3 regions of the Pseudomonas sp. BS3782 TE3695 genome follow, and region 1 is predicted to be linked to each of the others. Evidence: predicted binding sites of a transcription regulator. Region 1 holds the regulator's gene; each other region holds the start of a gene.
What was found. The regulator sigma-54, encoded in region 1, starts transcription at its own class of promoters, with help from an activator protein. The targets are predictions, from matches to a motif close to ANTGGCATNNANNTTGCTNT.
Positions count from the first base shown of each region.

Region 2: a site for sigma-54 is predicted at 4,909-4,928, ahead of glnA (glutamate--ammonia ligase). Genes of this name have one in related genera too.
Region 3: a site for sigma-54 is predicted at 4,116-4,135, ahead of glnK (P-II family nitrogen regulator). Genes of this name have one in related genera too.

Region 1 is NZ_JBNDKB010000001.1:6,146,971-6,153,150, reverse strand. Features, by position in the region: gene ABH909_RS27925 (superoxide dismutase) at 1-471, shown strand, start outside; gene ABH909_RS27920 (ZIP family metal transporter) at 502-1,395, shown strand; gene ABH909_RS27915 (HPr family phosphocarrier protein) at 1,501-1,776, opposite strand; gene rapZ (RNase adapter RapZ) at 1,792-2,649, opposite strand; gene ptsN (PTS IIA-like nitrogen regulatory protein PtsN) at 2,652-3,116, opposite strand; gene hpf (ribosome hibernation-promoting factor, HPF/YfiA family) at 3,129-3,437, opposite strand; gene ABH909_RS27895 (RNA polymerase factor sigma-54) at 3,517-5,010, opposite strand; gene lptB (LPS export ABC transporter ATP-binding protein) at 5,196-5,921, opposite strand; gene lptA (lipopolysaccharide transport periplasmic protein LptA) at 5,921-6,180, opposite strand, start outside.
Region 2 is NZ_JBNDKB010000001.1:438,367-444,546, reverse strand. Features, by position in the region: gene ntrC (nitrogen regulation protein NR(I)) at 1-170, opposite strand, end outside; gene glnL (nitrogen regulation protein NR(II)) at 167-1,252, opposite strand; gene ABH909_RS01935 (DUF4124 domain-containing protein) at 1,667-2,266, opposite strand; gene ABH909_RS01930 (DUF4124 domain-containing protein) at 2,263-2,778, opposite strand; gene ABH909_RS01925 (cupin domain-containing protein) at 2,804-3,229, opposite strand; gene glnA (glutamate--ammonia ligase) at 3,406-4,812, opposite strand; gene thiI (tRNA uracil 4-sulfurtransferase ThiI) at 5,143-6,180, shown strand, end outside.
Region 3 is NZ_JBNDKB010000001.1:1,046,928-1,053,107, reverse strand. Features, by position in the region: gene ABH909_RS04680 (RHS repeat-associated core domain-containing protein) at 1-559, shown strand, start outside; gene ABH909_RS04675 (hypothetical protein) at 564-992, shown strand; gene sutA (transcriptional regulator SutA) at 1,132-1,455, opposite strand; gene ABH909_RS04665 (secondary thiamine-phosphate synthase enzyme YjbQ) at 1,560-1,985, opposite strand; gene ABH909_RS04660 (ammonium transporter) at 2,200-3,537, opposite strand; gene glnK (P-II family nitrogen regulator) at 3,573-3,911, opposite strand; gene ABH909_RS04650 (accessory factor UbiK family protein) at 4,328-4,588, shown strand; gene ABH909_RS04645 (BRO-N domain-containing protein) at 5,036-5,563, shown strand; gene ABH909_RS04640 (N-acetyltransferase) at 5,769-6,180, shown strand, end outside.

The DNA of each region.
Region 1 (6,180 bases):
ACTGAATTTGCTGAATGGCCCGTGGAAAAACTGGTGGCGGCTGTCCAGCAATTGCCGGAAAAGCTCCGTGCGGCAGTGATCAATCAGGGCGGCGGGCATGCCAACCATTCGTTGTTCTGGAAAGTGATGGCACCCAACGGTGGAGGCCAACCCGAAGGCGCGCTGGCCAAGGCGATCGACGAACAGCTGGGTGGTCTCGACAGCTTCAAGGAGGCCTTCACCAAAGCTGCACTGACTCGTTTCGGCAGCGGTTGGGCCTGGTTGAGTGTGACGCCGCAAAAGAACTTGGTCGTTGAAAGCAGCGGCAACCAGGACAGCCCATTGATGAACGGCAATACGCCGATCCTCGGCCTGGACGTCTGGGAACATGCTTATTACCTGCGTTATCAGAACCGTCGTCCGGATTACATCAATGCGTTCTACAACGTGATCAATTGGCCTGAAGTCGCTGCGCGTTATCAGGCTGTTTAAGTCTTCTATAAAAACAATCCAGGGCTGACTATGGGCACTGAAACACTTGCGGTCGGAAGTGGACGAATGTTTCGTTATGCACTGGGATCGTTGTTGCTGCTGGCGGGCATGACGTTATTGGCTGCCCAAGGGCTGAGCTGGCTGGATCTCGAACCGAAACTGCAGCGCGCCCTGCAAGGCGGGGCGATTTGTGCCTTGGGTACGGCTTTGGGCGCGGTGCCGGTGCTGGTGATTCGGCAGATGCCTCAGGCAGTCAGCGACATATTGCTCGGTTTCGGAGCCGGGGTGATGCTCGCCGCGACGGCGTTTTCGCTGATCGTGCCGGGCATTGCCGCGGCAGAAAACCTCGGGCTGACGCCTTGGGCGGCCAGCGGCCTGATCAGCTTCGGCATCCTGCTGGGCGCATTCGGGTTGTTTCTGGTGGATCGCAGGGTATCTGGCGCTACGCCCGAAATGCTCGTGGGGACACTGAAGCGATCGGTGATCCCACCGCGGATCTGGTTGTTTGTGTTTGCCATCATTGCCCACAACATCCCCGAAGGCATGGCGGTTGGCGTCTCGGCCGGCGGTGGCATGCCTGACGCCGACAGTCTGGCCATGGGCATCGCCTTGCAGGATGTGCCAGAAGGACTGGTCATTGCGTTGGTGTTGGCCGGGGCAGGGATGTCGCGGGTCAAGGCGTTCCTGATCGGTGCGGCCTCAGGATTGGTCGAGCCGGTCTTTGCATTGTTATGCGCCTGGCTGGTGAGCCTGGCCGAACTGCTGTTGCCTTTGGGGCTGGCACTGGCGGCCGGTGCGATGTTGCTGGTGGTGACTCACGAAGTCATCCCCGAATCGCGCCGCCATGGTCACGACAAACTGGCCAGCCTTGGGCTGCTGATCGGCTTTTGTCTGATGATGGTGATGGATACATCGTTGGCTTGAAAAACAGGATCAAAAGATCGCAGCCTCGTTTCACTCGACAGCTCCTACTGTATGCAGATCCTTGTAGGAGCTGTCGAGTGAAACGAGGCTGCGATCTTTTGACTTTTACTCGCCTTCGTCAAAGTAGTTGTTGATCAGCTTCACCAGTGCATCCAGCGCTTCCTGCTCCTGTTCGCCTTCGGTAATCAGGTGGATTCTGGTGCCTTTGCCGGCGGCCAGCATCATCATCGCCATGATGCTCTTGCCGTCGACTGTCGATTCAGGCGTGCGCCCGACCCGGATCGTGGTACCAGGAAACTGACCCGCCACACCCACGAATTTTGCAGACGCGCGGGCATGCAAACCCAGCTTGTTGATGATTTCGATTTCCAGAGCAGGCATCGCGATGTGAATCCTTTAGCTGAGGTCGCGGTGGCGGACCTGGACGTTCTTCAGGGTTTTTTGCAGGACCTGACCCAGACGTTCGGTCAGGTAGACAGAGCGGTGATGTCCGCCAGTGCAGCCAATGGCAATGGTGACATAGGCGCGATTGCTGGCAGCAAAACGGGGCAGCCACTTGAGCAGGTAGGAGGAAATGTCCTGGAACATCTCTTCGACGTCCGGCTGTGCCGCCAGGTACTCGGCCACCGGTTGATCGAGCCCGGACTGTGCTCGTAGCTCCGGCTTCCAGTAAGGGTTGGGCAGGCAGCGCACGTCGAATACCAGATCGGCATCCACCGGCATGCCACGCTTGAACCCGAAAGATTCCACCAGGAACGCAGTGCCGGGCTCCGGCTGATTAAGCAGGCGCAATTTGATGGTATCGCGTAACTGATACAGGTTCAGATTGGTGGTGTTGACCTTGAGATCGGCCAGATCGGCGATAGGCCCCAGCAGATTGGTTTCATCCTGGATCGCCTCCGCCAGCGAACGATTGGCGCTGCTCAAGGGGTGACGACGGCGAGTTTCCGAAAAGCGCTTGAGCAAGGTTTCTTCGTCGGCGTCCAGATACAGCACATCGCACTGGATATGTCGGCTGCGGACCTCTTCCAGCAATTCGGGGAACCGTGACAGGTGGCTTGGCAGGTTGCGTGCATCGATGGACACGGCCACCAGCGGTTGTGCCAGCTCTGTGTGAATCAGCGCGCGTTCCGCCAGTTCCGGTAGCAAGCCGGCAGGCAGATTGTCGATGCAGTAATAGCCGTTGTCCTCGAGCACATCGAGGGCGGTACTTTTACCTGAGCCGGAGCGGCCGCTGACGATGATCAGGCGCATGATTAGTGACCGTTCTGCTCGTCCAGGACAACCTGATACAAGGCTTCGTTGCTCGGGGCGCTACGCAGTTTTTCACGCACTTCCTTGCGATCCAGCATGCTGGCGATCTGGCGCAGCAATTCCAGGTGTGCATCGGTGGCGGCTTCCGGGACCAGAAGCACAAACAGCAGGTCAACCGGGGCGCCGTCAATGGCATCGAAATCGATAGGGGCTTCCAGGTGCAGCAGCGCACTGATTGGCGAGGTGCAGCCTTTGAGCCGGCAATGGGGGATGGCGATGCCGTTGCCGAAACCGGTAGAACCGAGTTTCTCACGGGCAATCAGGGCCTCGAAGACGTCCTGCATTTCCAGATCCGGTACTTCGCGGTGGATAAGGTTGGCAATTTGTTCGAGGGCTTTCTTTTTACTGCCACCCGGCGCGTTCACTTGGGAACGGCCGGGGGTCAGGATGGTTTCTAGTCGGATCATGGATTGGGGGTGTTAACGACCGGTCGCGCCCTGGAGGAGGCTCTGGGTCTTTTCCTTATGCTTTTTAAGTTGGCGATCCAGCTTGTCGGTCAGCAGGTCGATGGCGGCATACATGTCCGTATGCTCGGCATTGGCGACCACTTCTCCGCCGGGAATATGCAGCGTGGCTTCGATTTTCTGCAGCAGTTTTTCGACGTTCATCGTGACTTGCACATTGGTGATCTTGTCGAAATGCCTCTCTAACCGGTCGAGTTTTTCGCCGATGTAGGTGCGCAGGGGTTCGGTCACTTCCAGTTGGTGTCCACTGATGTTGACTTGCATACAGCTTCTCCTTCGTTGCCAGTGCATAAAGCGGCAGGCAGAAATGCCTGCCACTGGAACGCTGTGGCGAGCCCGACGGCTACATCAACCGCTTACGTTCGCTGGAAGGCGCGATTCCCAGGGATTCGCGGTACTTGGCGACGGTGCGACGGGCTACCTGAATGCCTTGTGCCTCCAGTAAACCAGCGATCTTGCTGTCACTCAACGGCTTTTTCTGATTTTCCGCCGCAACCAGTTTTTTGATGATCGCGCGGATGGCCGTGGACGAGCATTCACCGCCTTCGGAGGTACTGACGTGGCTGGAGAAAAAGTATTTCAATTCATAGATGCCCCGTGGGGTATGCATGAATTTTTGCGTGGTCACCCGTGAGATCGTCGATTCATGCATGCCGACTGCTTCGGCGATGTCATGCAGCACCAACGGCTTCATGGCCTCGTCACCGTATTCGAGAAAGCCGCGTTGATGCTCGACGATCTGGGTGGCGACTTTCATCAGGGTTTCATTGCGGCTTTGCAGGCTCTTGATGAACCATCGAGCCTCCTGCAGCTGATTACGCATGAAAGTATTGTCAGCGCTGGTGTCGGCGCGGCGCACGAAACCGGCGTATTGGGCGTTGACCCGCAAGCGTGGCACCGACTCCTGGTTCAGCTCCACCAGCCAGCGTTCGTTGTCCTTGCGCACAATCACGTCGGGAACGACGTATTCGGCTTCGGTGGACTCGATCTGTGAACCCGGGCGTGGGTTGAGGCTCTGGACCAATTCGATGACCTGGCGCAGCTCATCTTCCTTGAGCTTCATGCGGCGCATCAGCTGGCTGTAATCGCGGCTGCCGAGCAGGTCGATGTAATCGGTGACCAGGCGCTTGGCTTCGGCCAGCCAAGGGGTCTTGGCGGACAACTGGCGCAGTTGCAGTAGCAGGCATTCACCAAGGTTGCGGGCGCCGATGCCAGCGGGTTCGAATTGCTGGATGCGGTGCAGCACGGCTTCGATTTCGTCCAGTTCGATGTCCAGTTCCGGGTCGAACGCTTCGAGGATTTCCTCGAGGGTTTCGTCCAGGTAGCCCTGATTGTTGATGCAATCGATCAGGGTCACGGCGATCAGGCGATCGGTGTCGGACATCGGTGCCAGGTTCAGTTGCCAGAGCAAATGGCTTTGCAGGCTTTCACCGACCGATGTGCGGGTGGTGAAGTCCCACTCGTCGTCATCGTTGCTCGGCAGGCTGCTGGCGCTGGTCTGGTAGACATCCTCCCAGGCTGTGTCGACGGGCAATTCGTTGGGGATACGCTCGTTCCAGTCGCCTTCCTCAAGGTTGTCCACCGTCGGGGCGGTTTCCTGGTAGGAGGGTTCCTGAATGTCGGCGTTGGGTTTCTGTTCGGCGCTATCGGCCAAGGGGTCGGCGTTATCGAAGTCGTCGCCTTCTTCCTGGCGTTCGAGCATCGGATTGGACTCCAGGGCCTCCTGGATTTCCTGTTGCAGGTCCAGGGTCGACAATTGGAGCAGGCGGATGGCCTGTTGCAGCTGCGGTGTCATCGTCAGCTGCTGGCCCATTCTCAAGACTAGCGATGGTTTCATGGCAGGGGCTTAACACCTTATTCGCCGGCGCACATGCGCCATCCACTACAGGGCGCCGAAGCGCCAAACATAAGCAAATTATATGCCCGAAACTGAAGTGTTTGCCTAGAGCGCTGTAACAATAAAAAGTTATTGATTTTTTATTGAAGCGAGTGCTCCCTAGGCGACCCGGGCACCTCAGGTGCTTACAGGCGGAACTCGTGGCCCAGATACACTTCCTTGACCAGTTCATTGGCAAGGATGGTGGCGGAGTCACCTTCAGCAATCAGTTGGCCATCGTTGACGATGTAGGCGGTTTCGCAGATATCCAGAGTCTCACGAACGTTGTGGTCCGTGATTAGCACGCCAATGCCTTTGGCCTTGAGGTGATGGATGATTTGCTTGATATCGCCCACCGAAATCGGGTCCACGCCGGCGAAAGGTTCGTCGAGGAGGATGAATTTCGGGTTGGTAGCCAGTGCCCGGGCGATTTCCACGCGGCGGCGTTCACCACCGGACAGGCTCATGCCGAGATTGTCGCGGATGTGATGGATGTGGAACTCCTGCATCAGGCTTTCCAGCTCTTGGCGACGACCGGCCTTGTCGAGTTCCTTGCGGGTCTCGAGGATGGCCATGATGTTGTCGGCCACCGACAGTTTGCGGAAGATCGACGCTTCTTGCGGAAGATAACCGATACCTGCCTTCGCACGACCGTGCATCGGCTGGTGGCTGACATCCAGGTCGTCGATCAATACTCGGCCTTGATCGGCCTGCACCAGACCCACAATCATGTAGAAACAGGTAGTTTTACCGGCACCATTAGGGCCAAGCAGACCGACGATCTGTCCGCTGTCGATGGACAGGCTGACATCGCGCACGACCTGACGGCTCTTGTAGCTCTTGGCCAGATGCTGAGCTTTCAGAGTTGCCATTACTGGGCCTTTTGCTCGTCGGTTTTCTTCTTCGGCTGGATCACCATGTCGATGCGAGGGCGTGCCTCGGTGACCTTGTTGCCCGTGGCGCGACCGGCGCTCGCAAGCTTTTTGACCGTGTCGTAGACGATTTTCTCGCCTTGGGTGACGTTGTTGTCCTTATCGATGACTTTGGCGCGATCGATCAGCACGACACGGTTTTGCGAGGCGTGGTACTGGATAGTTACGCCGTAGCCCTGAACCGGCTTGGTGTCGCCCG
Region 2 (6,180 bases), 5.7 Mb from region 1:
CGGATGTCGGAGATGATCACGTCCGGCTGCTGGCGCGCCAGGCGGCTCATCACGCCGTCGGCGCTGTCGAAGCTTTGCGTGGTCATGCCTTCCTGTTGCAAGGCTTTTTCCAGAACCCAACGGATAGAACGGTCGTCATCGACGATCCACACGGTTTCACTACGGCTCATGTCGATGTGGCTCCTTGTTCCAGTGGCAGAAAGATCGAGAACGTGGTGTGGCCTGGATGGCTTTCACATTCGATCAGGCCCTGGTGCTGGCTGATGATGTTCTGGGTAATGGCCAGGCCCAGCCCGGTACCGTCCGGGCGGCCGCTGACCATGGGAAAGAAGATGGTTTCCTGCAGCTCGGCGGGGATTCCCGGGCCGTTGTCGATGATTTCGATCTTGGTCACCAGGCGATGGCGCACGTGACCGATGGTGAACTGGCGCATGGCGCGAGTCCGCAAGCTGATGCGGCCAAGGCGCAGCTCGTTCTGGCTGCTGATGGCCTGCATCGCGTTACGCACGATGTTCAGCACGGCCTGAATCATCTGTTCGCGATCGATCAACACATCCGGAATGCTTGGGTCATAGTCACGCACCAAAGTGATGCAGCCCTGACTTTCGGCCTCTACCAGCTGACCCACGCGCTCCAGCACCTCATGGACATTACACATGGCCAGTGACGGCAGTTTGTTGGAGCCGAGCATACGGTCCACCAGATTGCGCAGGCGATCGGCCTCTTCAATGATGACGTTGGTGTAATCGCGCAGGCTTTCTTCCGGCAATTCACGGGCGAGCAATTGAGCCGCGCCGCGAATCCCGCCGAGCGGGTTTTTGATTTCATGGGCGAGGCCGCGTACCAGCATCTTGCTGGTCTCCTGCTTCGACAGTTGCGCCTCTTCCTTGGTGATCCGCAACAAGCGGTCACGCGGGTGAACCTCCAGCAACAGCAGCGTATTGCCATTGCTCAGGATCGGGGTCACGGCGTAGTCGACGGTCAGGGTCTGGCCGGTGAGGGCGGTGAGCATCGCTTCGCGCTTGGTGAACGGGTGCGCCTGCTGGACTGCCTGGCGCAGGGAGTTCAGCGCCTCGGTGGATTCGGTGAACAACTCACTGATGAACTGCCCATGGCTACGTTGGCCGCTGATGGCCAGCAGCATCTCCGCCGCCGGGTTCATGTACTCGAGGCGCAGGTCGGCGTCGAGCAGAATGGTTGCGGTGGTCAGGTTGTCGAGTAGCAAGCGGTGTAGTGCGTCGCTAATGGTCATCAGGACCTCTTTTGGAGCGGAGCGCGCGCAAGAAACAAGCGCCGATACGGGGAAAATGCAAAAACCAAACCAAGGCTCCGAAAAGAAGCGTTTAGAGCCTGAAACAGGCGTTTGACGCTCGTTTGCGTGGCGTTCTGCCAGCTTTTGCGGGTATTTTCGAACCAAAATGGGTTGCGGTGTGAGTACTGTGCACTCTACTGCACCAATATAGTGCGCAAGCCTGGGCAAAGTAAAAAAGCAGAGCCCGGGTCAAATGCAGAACTGTGGTGAACAACTTTGAACGACGAAAATCCTGTGGGAGCGTGGCTTGCCCGCGAAGAATGCACCGCGGTTTTTCAGGTATTACGCGTCATCGTTCTTCGCGGGCAAGCCACGCTCCCACAGGTTCTACGTCTTAACGGACCGGCGTTAGCGCTAAAAGAAGCTTTTTTCTTCTTCGGGTTTGTCTTTGAGGGGGCATTCCGGCCGTTGGCCGTAGTCGGTAAGGACGCAGGGTTTGACCTGACGTTTCTGCGCGAGGGAAATGCGCTGCATGTGAAAGGGTTGATTGGCCGTGCGTTCGACGGTACGGCCCTGTTCGTCGAGGATTTCCACCGACAGGTTGTGGCTGCCGCGGTCGATGTTGCTCAGGGCGAACACCGGGCTCGGGCCAGGCTCGGCGGTGGGCTGGCCATCCAATAGCAGACGATAGCGATGGCCCTGTTGCAGGCCGGGTTCGCTGGTAACGCTGACGATCAATTCACCGGCAGTGCTACGGATCGTGGCATCCGGGTCCGGCACCAGCACACGAAGCATGTCGTAATGAAACAGTGGTTTGGCTTCCGTGGCCATCACTGGCGCGGCACCGCTCGGGTTGGCCGACATCCGATTGCTGGTTGCCAGTGGTACGCGCTTGGCATTACGGTTGCCCGGCTGATCGGTGAAGACCCGATTGCCCTGAGCGTCGATGTAGGTGAAAACCTCGGCCATTGCCGAAAGGCTGATCAGACAGGCGACCAACAGCCAGCCCCTCAAGGCTTGTGCACCCGTTGTACGGTAAAGGTCACGGTGGGGCTCTGCTGCACGACTTTTTGTCCATCGATCACCTGAACCGCAAGGCGGTGTTCGCCACGGTCGATATTCACCAGTTGCAGAATCGGGACGTTGCTCGGTTGGCCGTAGGGTTGCTCGTCCAGTAACAGCCTCAATCGATGAGGGTCTTGCAGGCGCGGCTGGATCAATACGCCGACAGTGAAGGTGCCGTTGTTGGCGCGCAGGGCTTCTTCGGTGGGCAGGCCGGTCAGCTCCAGCACCTGATAGGCGCTGCCCGGCTGTTCGCGGCTACTGGATTGCGCAGGCGTTACTGGCACGCTCGGTGGTTGAAGCTCGACGCTGTTGAGCGGCGGCAACGCCACAGGCTCAGCCTTTACTCCATCGGGCGGTTGATTGCTGTAGGCGGTGTTGCCGTTGGCATCGATGTATTTGTAGATTTGGGCCATCACGGGAGAAATGCAGGGCAGCAGTAGAAGTAATAACAGTGGCCGCATTCGGATTCCCCGTGTTGAGCAAAGACTACTCCGCCAATGGAATACCCTCGCTCCCAGCATAGAACACAATAAGTTTTACCGGTGTATCGCCGGTCACTCCACGATGAGTGATATTGACCATTTCAGCCAGCGCTTCGCCCTGTTTGATACGCCGGGTCTGGCCGCTGTTCCGGTCTTCGACTGTTAGCTCGCCCGAGAGGATATAAGCCGCGTTGGGAATCGGGTGGGTGTGCCAGGGAAGTTTGCTATTGGCAGGGATCGTGAGTTTGAGCACTGTCAGCTCAGGCGCGGCATCCGGGTAGCGAATGTAAGGTGTGCTATCCCACGACTGGCTGCTTTGAAGCAGGATTTCCCGTTCGATGTCTGTCGATGGGGGAGTTGTGGTGCAGCCTGAAAGGGCGAGGGCACCGAGAGCGGTCAGTAGCGTCTTGAGCGTGAAAGTTGTCATCATTCCATCCGTTGATTGCAGGTAGTGGACAGGCTACGAGCCATTCAAACGGGTTGATGCCGGACGATGCTGTGTGTGTCCGAGGAAATGTCCAATTTCATTGTCGGAAGTCGCCCATAAAAAAGACCTCCCGAAGGAGGCCTCTCTTTTGTCACGCCGCGTAGCGCGGCGCTACCGGATCAGCAGCTGTAGTACAGCTCATATTCCAGTGGGTGTACGAAGGTACGAACCTTGATTTCTTCTTCGCTTTTCAGGGCGATGTAAGCGTCGATGAAGTCGTCGCTGAAAACGCCGCCTTTGGTCAGGAACGCACGACCTTTGTCCAGCTCTTCCAGGGCTTCTTTCAGGCTGCCGCAAACTTGTGGGATCTCTTTCGCCTCTTCAGGCGGCAGGTCGTACAGGTTTTTGTCAGCGGCGTCGCCAGGGTGGATCTTGTTCTGGATGCCGTCCAGGCCAGCCATCAACAGTGCAGCGAAGCCCAGGTATGGGTTAGCTGCCGGATCCGGGAAGCGAGCTTCGATACGGCGAGCGCGAGGGCTGGACACGTAAGGAATACGGATCGAAGCCGAACGGTTACGAGCCGAGTAAGCCAGCATCACTGGCGCTTCGAAACCTGGGACCAGACGCTTGTAGGAGTTGGTCGACGGGTTGGTGAAGCCGTTCAGAGCCTTACCGTGCTTGATGATGCCGCCAATGAAGTACAGAGCGGTATCGGACAGGCCGGCATAGCCTTCGCCAGCGAAGGTGTTCTTGCCATCTTTGGCGATGGACAGGTGAACGTGCATACCCGAACCGTTGTCGCCGTACAGAGGCTTAGGCATGAAGGTCGCGGTGCGGCCGTATGCGTCAGCAACGTTGTGTACGCAGTACTTCAGGGTCTGAACTTCGTCAGCCTTGGCCACCAGGGTGTTGAACTTCACGCCGATTTCGTTCTGGCCGGCAGTCGCCACTTCGTGGTGGTGAACTTCGATGACCAGGCCCATTTCTTCCATGGCGTTGCACATGGAGGTACGGATTTCGTGGTCGTGGTCGAATGGCGGAACAGGGAAGTAGCCGCCTTTGACGCCTGGGCGGTGGCCTTTGTTGCCGCCTTCCACGTCTTGGTCGGACATCCACGAACCTTGTTCGGAGAAGATTTTGAACATCGAGCCGGAGATGTCGGACTTGAACTTCACTTCGTCGAAGATGAAGAACTCAGGCTCTGGACCCACGAATACGGTGTCGCCGATACCGGTCGACTTCAGGTATTCCTCGGCACGCTTGGCGATCGCACGTGGGTCACGGTCGTAGCCTTGCATGGTCGAAGGCTCGATCACGTCGCAAACCAGGATCAGGGTCGGCTCTTCGGTGAACGGGTCGAGAACGGCAGTGGAGTCGTCCGGCATCAGGATCATGTCGGAAGCTTCGATGCCTTTCCAGCCAGCGATGGAGGAACCGTCGAACATTTTGCCTTCTTCGAAGAAAGCTTCATCCAGCCCATCGCGAGCCGGCATGGTCACGTGGTGCTGAGTGCCTTTGGTGTCCGTGAAGCGCAGATCAATCCACTTGACGTCATGATCTTTGATGAGTTGAACCGACTTCGACATAGTGTCCTCCGGGTGGCTTCGGGCTTAGTAGTGGATGCCCTTAGAATGTGGGTGATGCCGGCGCGAATACTCTGCCAAGGCAACCTGCCTCACAAGGGAGCAAATTGCATGCCAGTGCCCCACCATGGGTTTTTTGCCCCAATATCACGCTTATAAAGGTGCAAAGCCTCGAAAAGCGCCAAACCTCGCCCTGTAATGTAGCGTCGAATTCCATAAATGACCTGTTTTGGTGCGCGCAAAACCTTCTGCACATTAACTGGTTAAACCTTGAGCAATTTCCGCTATAATCCGCGCCCCCCTTTTTCGGCTGGCCCAGCGCGCGCTGTTTTCATGAAACTAATCGTAAAAGTCTTTCCCGAGATCACCATCAAGAGCCGCCCGGTACGGATGCGTTTCATCCGCCAGTTGGCCAAAAACATCCGTACCGTGCTCCGCGATCTGGACCCGGCTGTGGTGGTGAACGGTGTGTGGGACAACCTCGAGCTGGAAACCCGCGTCAGCGAGCCGAAAGCCCTGAAGGAGATGACCGAGCGCCTGAGCTGCATGCCGGGCATCGCGCATTTCCTGCAGGTCGATGAATACCCGTTGGGCGACTTCGACGACATCGTCGCCAAGTGCAAGCAGCATTTCGGTGACGCCCTGGCCGGGAAGATCTTTTCGGTGCGCTGCAAGCGTGCCGGCAAGCACGAATTCAGCTCCATGGACGTCGAGAAATACGTCGGCAGCCAACTGCGTCGTCAGTGCGGCGCCGCCGGAATCTCGCTCAAAGCGCCGGAAATCGAAGTTCGCATCGAAATTCGCGACAAACGGTTGTTCGTGATCCACAGCCAGCACAACAGCATCGGCGGTTACCCGCTGGGTGCCTTGGAACAGACGCTTGTACTGATGTCCGGTGGCTTCGATTCCACCGTCGCCGCTTACCAGATCATGCGCCGCGGGCTGATGAGCCATTTCTGTTTCTTCAATCTGGGCGGACGTGCCCACGAACTGGGCGTCATGGAAGTCGCGCACTTCATCTGGAAGAAGTACGGCAGCTCCCAACGCGTGTTATTTGTCAGTGTGCCGTTCGAGGAAGTACTGGGAGAAATTCTCGGGAAAGTCGATAACAGTCATATGGGTGTAGTTTTGAAGCGTATGATGTTGCGCGCTGCTTCCCGTATTGCCGATCGGCTGGAGATCGAAGCGCTGGTCACCGGCGAAGCGATTTCCCAAGTATCGAGCCAGACGTTGCCGAACTTGTCCGTTATCGACTGCGTGACCGACAAGCTGGTCTTGCGTCCACTGATCGCCAGTCACAAGCAGGACATCATCGACCTGGCCAACGAAATCGGTACTGCCGATTTCGCCAAGCACATGCCGGAATACTGC
Region 3 (6,180 bases), 5.1 Mb from region 1:
CTTGTTTCAAATTGAGGATCAACTACTCGCTCAGTCTCGACATGCCAATGGAGTCATCACGAACACTTTATTAGTTAATGATTTCCAACGTTCAGTGCTGCAGACAGTGAGCGCCAACACAAACCAACCTGCTTCCTATACAGCATACGGCCATACATCGAAAAAGTGCGACCCGCCAACTCTGCTGGGATTCAATGGTGAGCGGATCGACCCAATTACTGGTCATTATTTGTTGGGAAATGGATACAGGGCGTTTAACCCAGTATTAATGCGCTTTAATAGCCCAGATAGCTGGAGCCCATTTGGGAAAGGCGGAATTAACAGCTATGCCTATTGTGAGTGCGATCCAGTTAATTTTTCCGACCCGACGGGTCACTTCCTTAGTCCGTTTAGGAGATTTTTAGTCTCAACATTTGGAAATTTGCCCAGCAAGCCTCAACTATCTGTTTCTTTAGATTTTACTGGCGGCGCTGTAGAAGGCATATCTAGATATCAAAATATCAAGAGAGTTTCTGGGGGAATTTATGCTGCCGATGAGCCACTACTAGCGGGGGGGTAAAAGCTTGGTTATTAATGGACATGGTAGAGAGGGTGGGCATTTACTGAGTAAAAACAGAATTCTAGAACCAAGAGATGTCGTTAGCCGATTGAAAAGAAAAGGTATAGCTGTACAAGATTATAGTGAGGTGCATCTGATGATCTGTCATTCCGCAGAAGGAGGAGACAGATCGCTGGCGCAATATCTACATAAGAAATTTGAAGTACCGATTAAAGCTTACGAAGGCACAGTAGGCACATTTTATTCACCAACAGGTATAGCAAAGGGTGAGGCACGAAAAATACCATGGCTTTACCGTAGTTCTCTGGAAATTCGAGAGGCGACTTTTCTAAAATCCCGTCAAATCGATATTAGGAATAGCGGCGAACTTTACAAATCCCCTACGACCGGAAAAACGCAAATTCTTAATTACAGACCTATTCGAATTGGTTGAGCGAACCACAGCTGACGATATTAATACTCTTCTTTCAGGATAAAAATAGTCGCGCCTACCCGCGATACTATTCGTTTGTTTCACCCATGAAAAAGCCCGCAGCGACGGCGGGCTTTTTCAGCAAGCAAGAAGCAGGCGCTTAGATAGGCCGGCTGCCGTACTTGTTATCAGGCTTCTTGGGAGGATCGGCGACCACATTCGCCTCCACTTCCTGCACCTTGCCGCCCCGTGCAAGAAACTCTTCCATGGCCTTGGCCAGGGCATCGCGTTCCTTGTTCTTGGCTTCGACGCTCGGCAGCTCATCGACCGATACCGCAGCCTTGGCTTTGCCTTTGGCAGTCGGAACGGGCGTATCACCGCCGTCATCTTCAGCGACGTCTTCTACCGCCGCTTCAAGGCCTTCTTCGGTTTCGTCTTCGTCGCCTACTTCGAGGTCGTCGTTTTCCAGATCATCGTCGCTCATGTTCTACCTCATGACTTGCGAAAAGCAAATTAGTTATAGCCCAGCTTTGCTGTCTGTCGACGGCTGCCGGAAAAAAATCAACCACCACTTGTGACCAGCGGTTTTCATGCCCCTTCACCGTGCACGGTGGCGAGGACTTTACGGGCACCGCCGTGATCACGGTGCTCGCCCAGATAAACACCTTGCCAGGTCCCCAACGCCAGTCGGCCTGCCGAGATCGGCAAACTGAGCTGACAGCCAAGTACGCTGGCCTTGAAGTGCGCCGGGAGGTCGTCCAGGCCTTCGTCGTTATGCTCATAGCCGTCTATTCCTTGTGGGATCAGACGATTGAAAAATCGTTCGAAGTCGCGACGTACCGCCGGATCGGCGTTCTCGTTGATGGTCAACGACGCCGAGGTATGCTGTAGCCACAAATGCAACAGACCGACACGACACGCCTTGAGTTCAGGCAAGCCGGCGAGTAATTCATCCGTTACCAGATGAAAGCCTCGGGGCCGTGCTCGCAAGGTGATCAGAGTCTGTTGCCACATACTGTTCTCCGCACGTTCGGGGCGCATTCTAGCGCGCTCTGGAAAAAAACAAAGGCCCTAATATTCCTTCAATCGTGTAAGCCATTGGCCGCAGAAAAACGCCCGTCGCAAACGGGACTGAACGTGTATGAAAAAACCTTTCAGCCCTTCCTTCACTGACAAATTCCGGACAAAAAAATGCCCGGCAAGCCGGGCAAATTTTTCATGCGCGTGCTTACAAGTTGTAGCCGCGTTCGTTGTGAAGCGCCAGATCGATGCCGACCGCTTCTTCTTCCTCGGTGATACGCAGCCCCATGACGGCGTCCAGGACCTTCAGGATGATGAACGTGACGATCGCGGTGTAGATCACCGTGAAGCCCACGCCTTTGCACTGAATCCAGACTTGAGCAGCGATGTCGGTCACGGTGCCGAAGCCACCAAGGGTAGGTGCCGCGAACACACCCGTCAGGATTGCGCCGAGAATACCGCCGACGCCGTGCACGCCGAAGGCATCCAGGGAGTCGTCATAACCGAGTTTGCGTTTCAGGGTGGTGGCGCAGAAGAAACACACCACGCCCGCCGCCAGACCGATCACCAGAGCGCCCATCGGGCCCACGGTGCCGGCCGCCGGAGTGATTGCAACCAGACCGGCCACCACACCCGAAGCGATACCCAGTGCGCTTGGTTTGCCGTGAGTGACCCATTCGGCAAACATCCAGCCCAGCGCCGCAGCAGCGGTGGCGATCTGGGTGACCAGCATCGCCATGCCGGCAGTGCCGTTGGCGGCGGCAGCGGAACCGGCGTTGAAGCCGAACCAGCCAACCCACAGCATCGCGGCGCCCATCAGGGTATAGCCGAGGTTGTGCGGGGCCATCGGAGTGGTCGGGAAACCTTTACGCTTGCCCAGCACCAGGCAGGCAATCAGACCGGCCACGCCGGCGTTGATGTGCACCACGGTGCCGCCGGCGAAGTCGAGAACGCCCCAGTCCCACATCAGGCCGCCGTTACCGGACCAGACCATGTGCGCGATCGGTGCGTAAACCAGGGTGAACCAGATGCCCATGAAAATCAGCATGGCGGAGAACTTCATCCGCTCGGCGAACGCACCGACGATCAACGCGGGGGTGATGATAGCGAAAGTCATCTGGAAGGTAATGAAGACCGCCTCGGGGAATAGCGCCGCGGGGCCGGTCAGACTCGAAGGCGTGACACCGGCGAGGAACGCCTTGCCCATGCCACCGAAGAACGAGTTGAAGTTGACGACGCCCTGCTCCATGCCGGTGGTGTCGAACGCAATGCTGTAGCCATAAATGACCCACAGAATGCTGATCAAACCGGTAATGGCGAAGCACTGCATCATCACGGAAAGAATGTTTTTCGAGCGAACCATGCCGCCGTAGAACAGCGCGAGGCCGGGAATGGTCATGAACAGCACGAGGGCTGTCGAGGTCATCATCCAGGCGGTATCGCCGGAATTGAGGACTGGGGCCGCCACTTCGTCTGCCGCCATGGCCAGGCCGGGCATTACGAGGGACAACAGGGCTCCTAGCCCTGCGATTTTACGCAGAGTCATATTGTTTTCTCCTGGGGCGTTGGGTTTGTGGCGGCTTAGATTGCGTCGGTATCGGTTTCGCCGGTACGGATGCGAATCGCCTGTTCCAGATTGACCACGAAGATCTTGCCGTCACCGATCTTGCCGGTGTTGGCGGCCTTGGTTATCGCCTCGATAACCCGGTCCAGATCCTTGTCGTCAATGGCGACATCGATCTTCACCTTAGGCAGGAAATCGACCACGTACTCCGCGCCGCGATACAGCTCGGTGTGACCCTTCTGCCGACCGAAGCCTTTGACCTCAGTAACGGTAATGCCCTGCACGCCGATTTCGGACAGCGACTCGCGCACGTCGTCCAGTTTGAACGGCTTGATGATGGCAGTGACTAGCTTCATGAAAACTCTCTCCCGATTTGGTGGACTTGCCCCAGGAAAACAAACCCGACTCAAGTCTAAGCGCAGTGCCTGGCTTTGTAACGCATCGTCGGCCTTACCTGCCCGTCCGACGCCAGCGAACCACTCCGCACGAAACTTCCCCCGTTCCGCTTGGCGCACTGCATTCGTCACAGCGACTGCATCAGTGCATGGGTCACCAGCGACTAAGCAGAAAGCTTGCCATCTATCCAAAACCCATTGATTTCAATGTCTTGGCCGCTGCCCAAGAGCTTTCCGCCCGATTAAGGCAACCGTTACGCACAACAACAGTGCGCGGCTGCCCAGTCGACTGCGCGAAAAGCGTGCATCGCAGCTGCCGAGATTGACTATAGACACTGCGTGGTACACTGCCCGCCATTGTTGACAGGACATTTCCCATGCTCGCGCCCAAAGACTTCCTCGACGCCCTGAGCGGCACCGCCTCCCGCCTCTTCAGCGGCGACACCCCACTGCCAAAAAGCGAAATCGAAAGCCAGTTCAAGGCTTTGTTGCAAAGCGGCTTCAGCAAGCTGGATCTGGTGAGCCGGGAAGAATTCGATAGCCAGATGGTCGTACTGGCACGCACCCGCGCACGGTTGGAGAGCCTCGAGGCGAAAGTGGCGGAGCTGGAAGCGAAGCTCAATCCATCTGTTGAGTAACGCATCAACCCCTCTGTGAAATGCGATCCCCTGTGGGAGCGGGCTTGCTCGAATGGGGTCGCCTCGGTCTACCAGCCATCCACACTGGACAGACCACCCCTGTAGGAGCTGCCGAAGGCTGCGATCTTTTGATCTTTAAGCCCTCAATAACCCCGGCAACGTCCTACAAGAAAACCACCGCCGTCCGATTGCGCCGCATAGCCCCGGTTCCTAAGCTCACTCAATGCTGAATGTTCAGCACTGGGTTTGGCGACCCGGAAGCTTAAGGCGCACGACGACCATCCGATGGCGGACTTATTCCCGCCACATCGAGTCATGGCGGTTGTGCGTGGGAGATCTTCGGGTCTGCCGGGTTCCTTTTGCTCCGGTTCGCCAACCCGCGTACAGCTGCCACCCAATCGTTTGGCGACGATTGACGGCAGCCCCTTTGCAAAAGGAGCTGTATCAATGAATAGCGATGACGCTTATCTGATTCCCCACGTCTTCACCCGCCACAAACTCCACCTCCACGCCCTCCTCCTGGAAAACCAACCCTGGTTCAGCGCCAGAGACCTCGGCCGCCTACTCCGCCTCTTCCTCGACGAACGAGCGCTACGCAAACTCGATCCCGACCAACACCAAACCGTACAAATGCTCATCCACGGAGCCATCGAAAACACTCTGCTGATCAGCGAATCCGGCGTCTACGCGTTACTGATCTACCACTACTGCCCCGAATACCGAAGCCTGCGCGAATGGCTGACCCACGACGTAGTGCCAGCCCTCAGAGACGCCCAACAACCCACCTCAACCGAACGCCCGATACTGAGCCTGCTGAATTGGCCGCAGATGTCGTTGAGTTTGCTGCACTGGAATAACCAGCCGTGGATTCGGTTGCAGGATGTTCCATACGTGCTGCCTCTTCAGGATGAGTCAAAACGTACGGTCAATGCTCCTTGGTGGAAGCGAGCTTCGCGGATGTTGCAATCGTTTTAACACCAATTTGCACCGCCTACGGACTACGTTTGCTGCACGCCAGACGTAGTCATTTTCCACAACCATACCCAATTCCACCTGTTGCGCTTCTGACGTCCTTCATTCATCTAAGTACGGTCCTACAGTAGCCAGCTCCTGCGCCTGATTACGTGACCACGCCTGCGTCCGTTACCTTCTTCGCCTCGATCTCAACAGTACAAAAGCGATGAGAAGAAAAGGAAAAGGCACAGAACTCCGCAATCAGATATTCAAGTCTGATGCTCGAAATCTCACTTACGAAGCCATGTCCGATGATCCTGACATTCGTGCCGCAGAAATCGACGTCTCAGCACTCAGGCTCGATCCGATCACCGCGGCTGCAATCAACTCCTGTCATCTGTGGGAAGCAGTAACCCTGTACCCGTGGGAATGCATTCCGGACTGGAAGCGTAAGGATGCAAGGGGGCTGGATCTGGCTATCTGGTATGAAGAAGAGCTCTGTGGCTTGTGCTATGCGACTCCGCGTGAAAGCACTATCTGCATAAAAATTGTGCTATTGCAGGGACATACAAGAAACACCCCCGCTTTACGAGGCTGGATCGCTCCAATTGCATTGCTGGCTACGGAACTTTATGCGC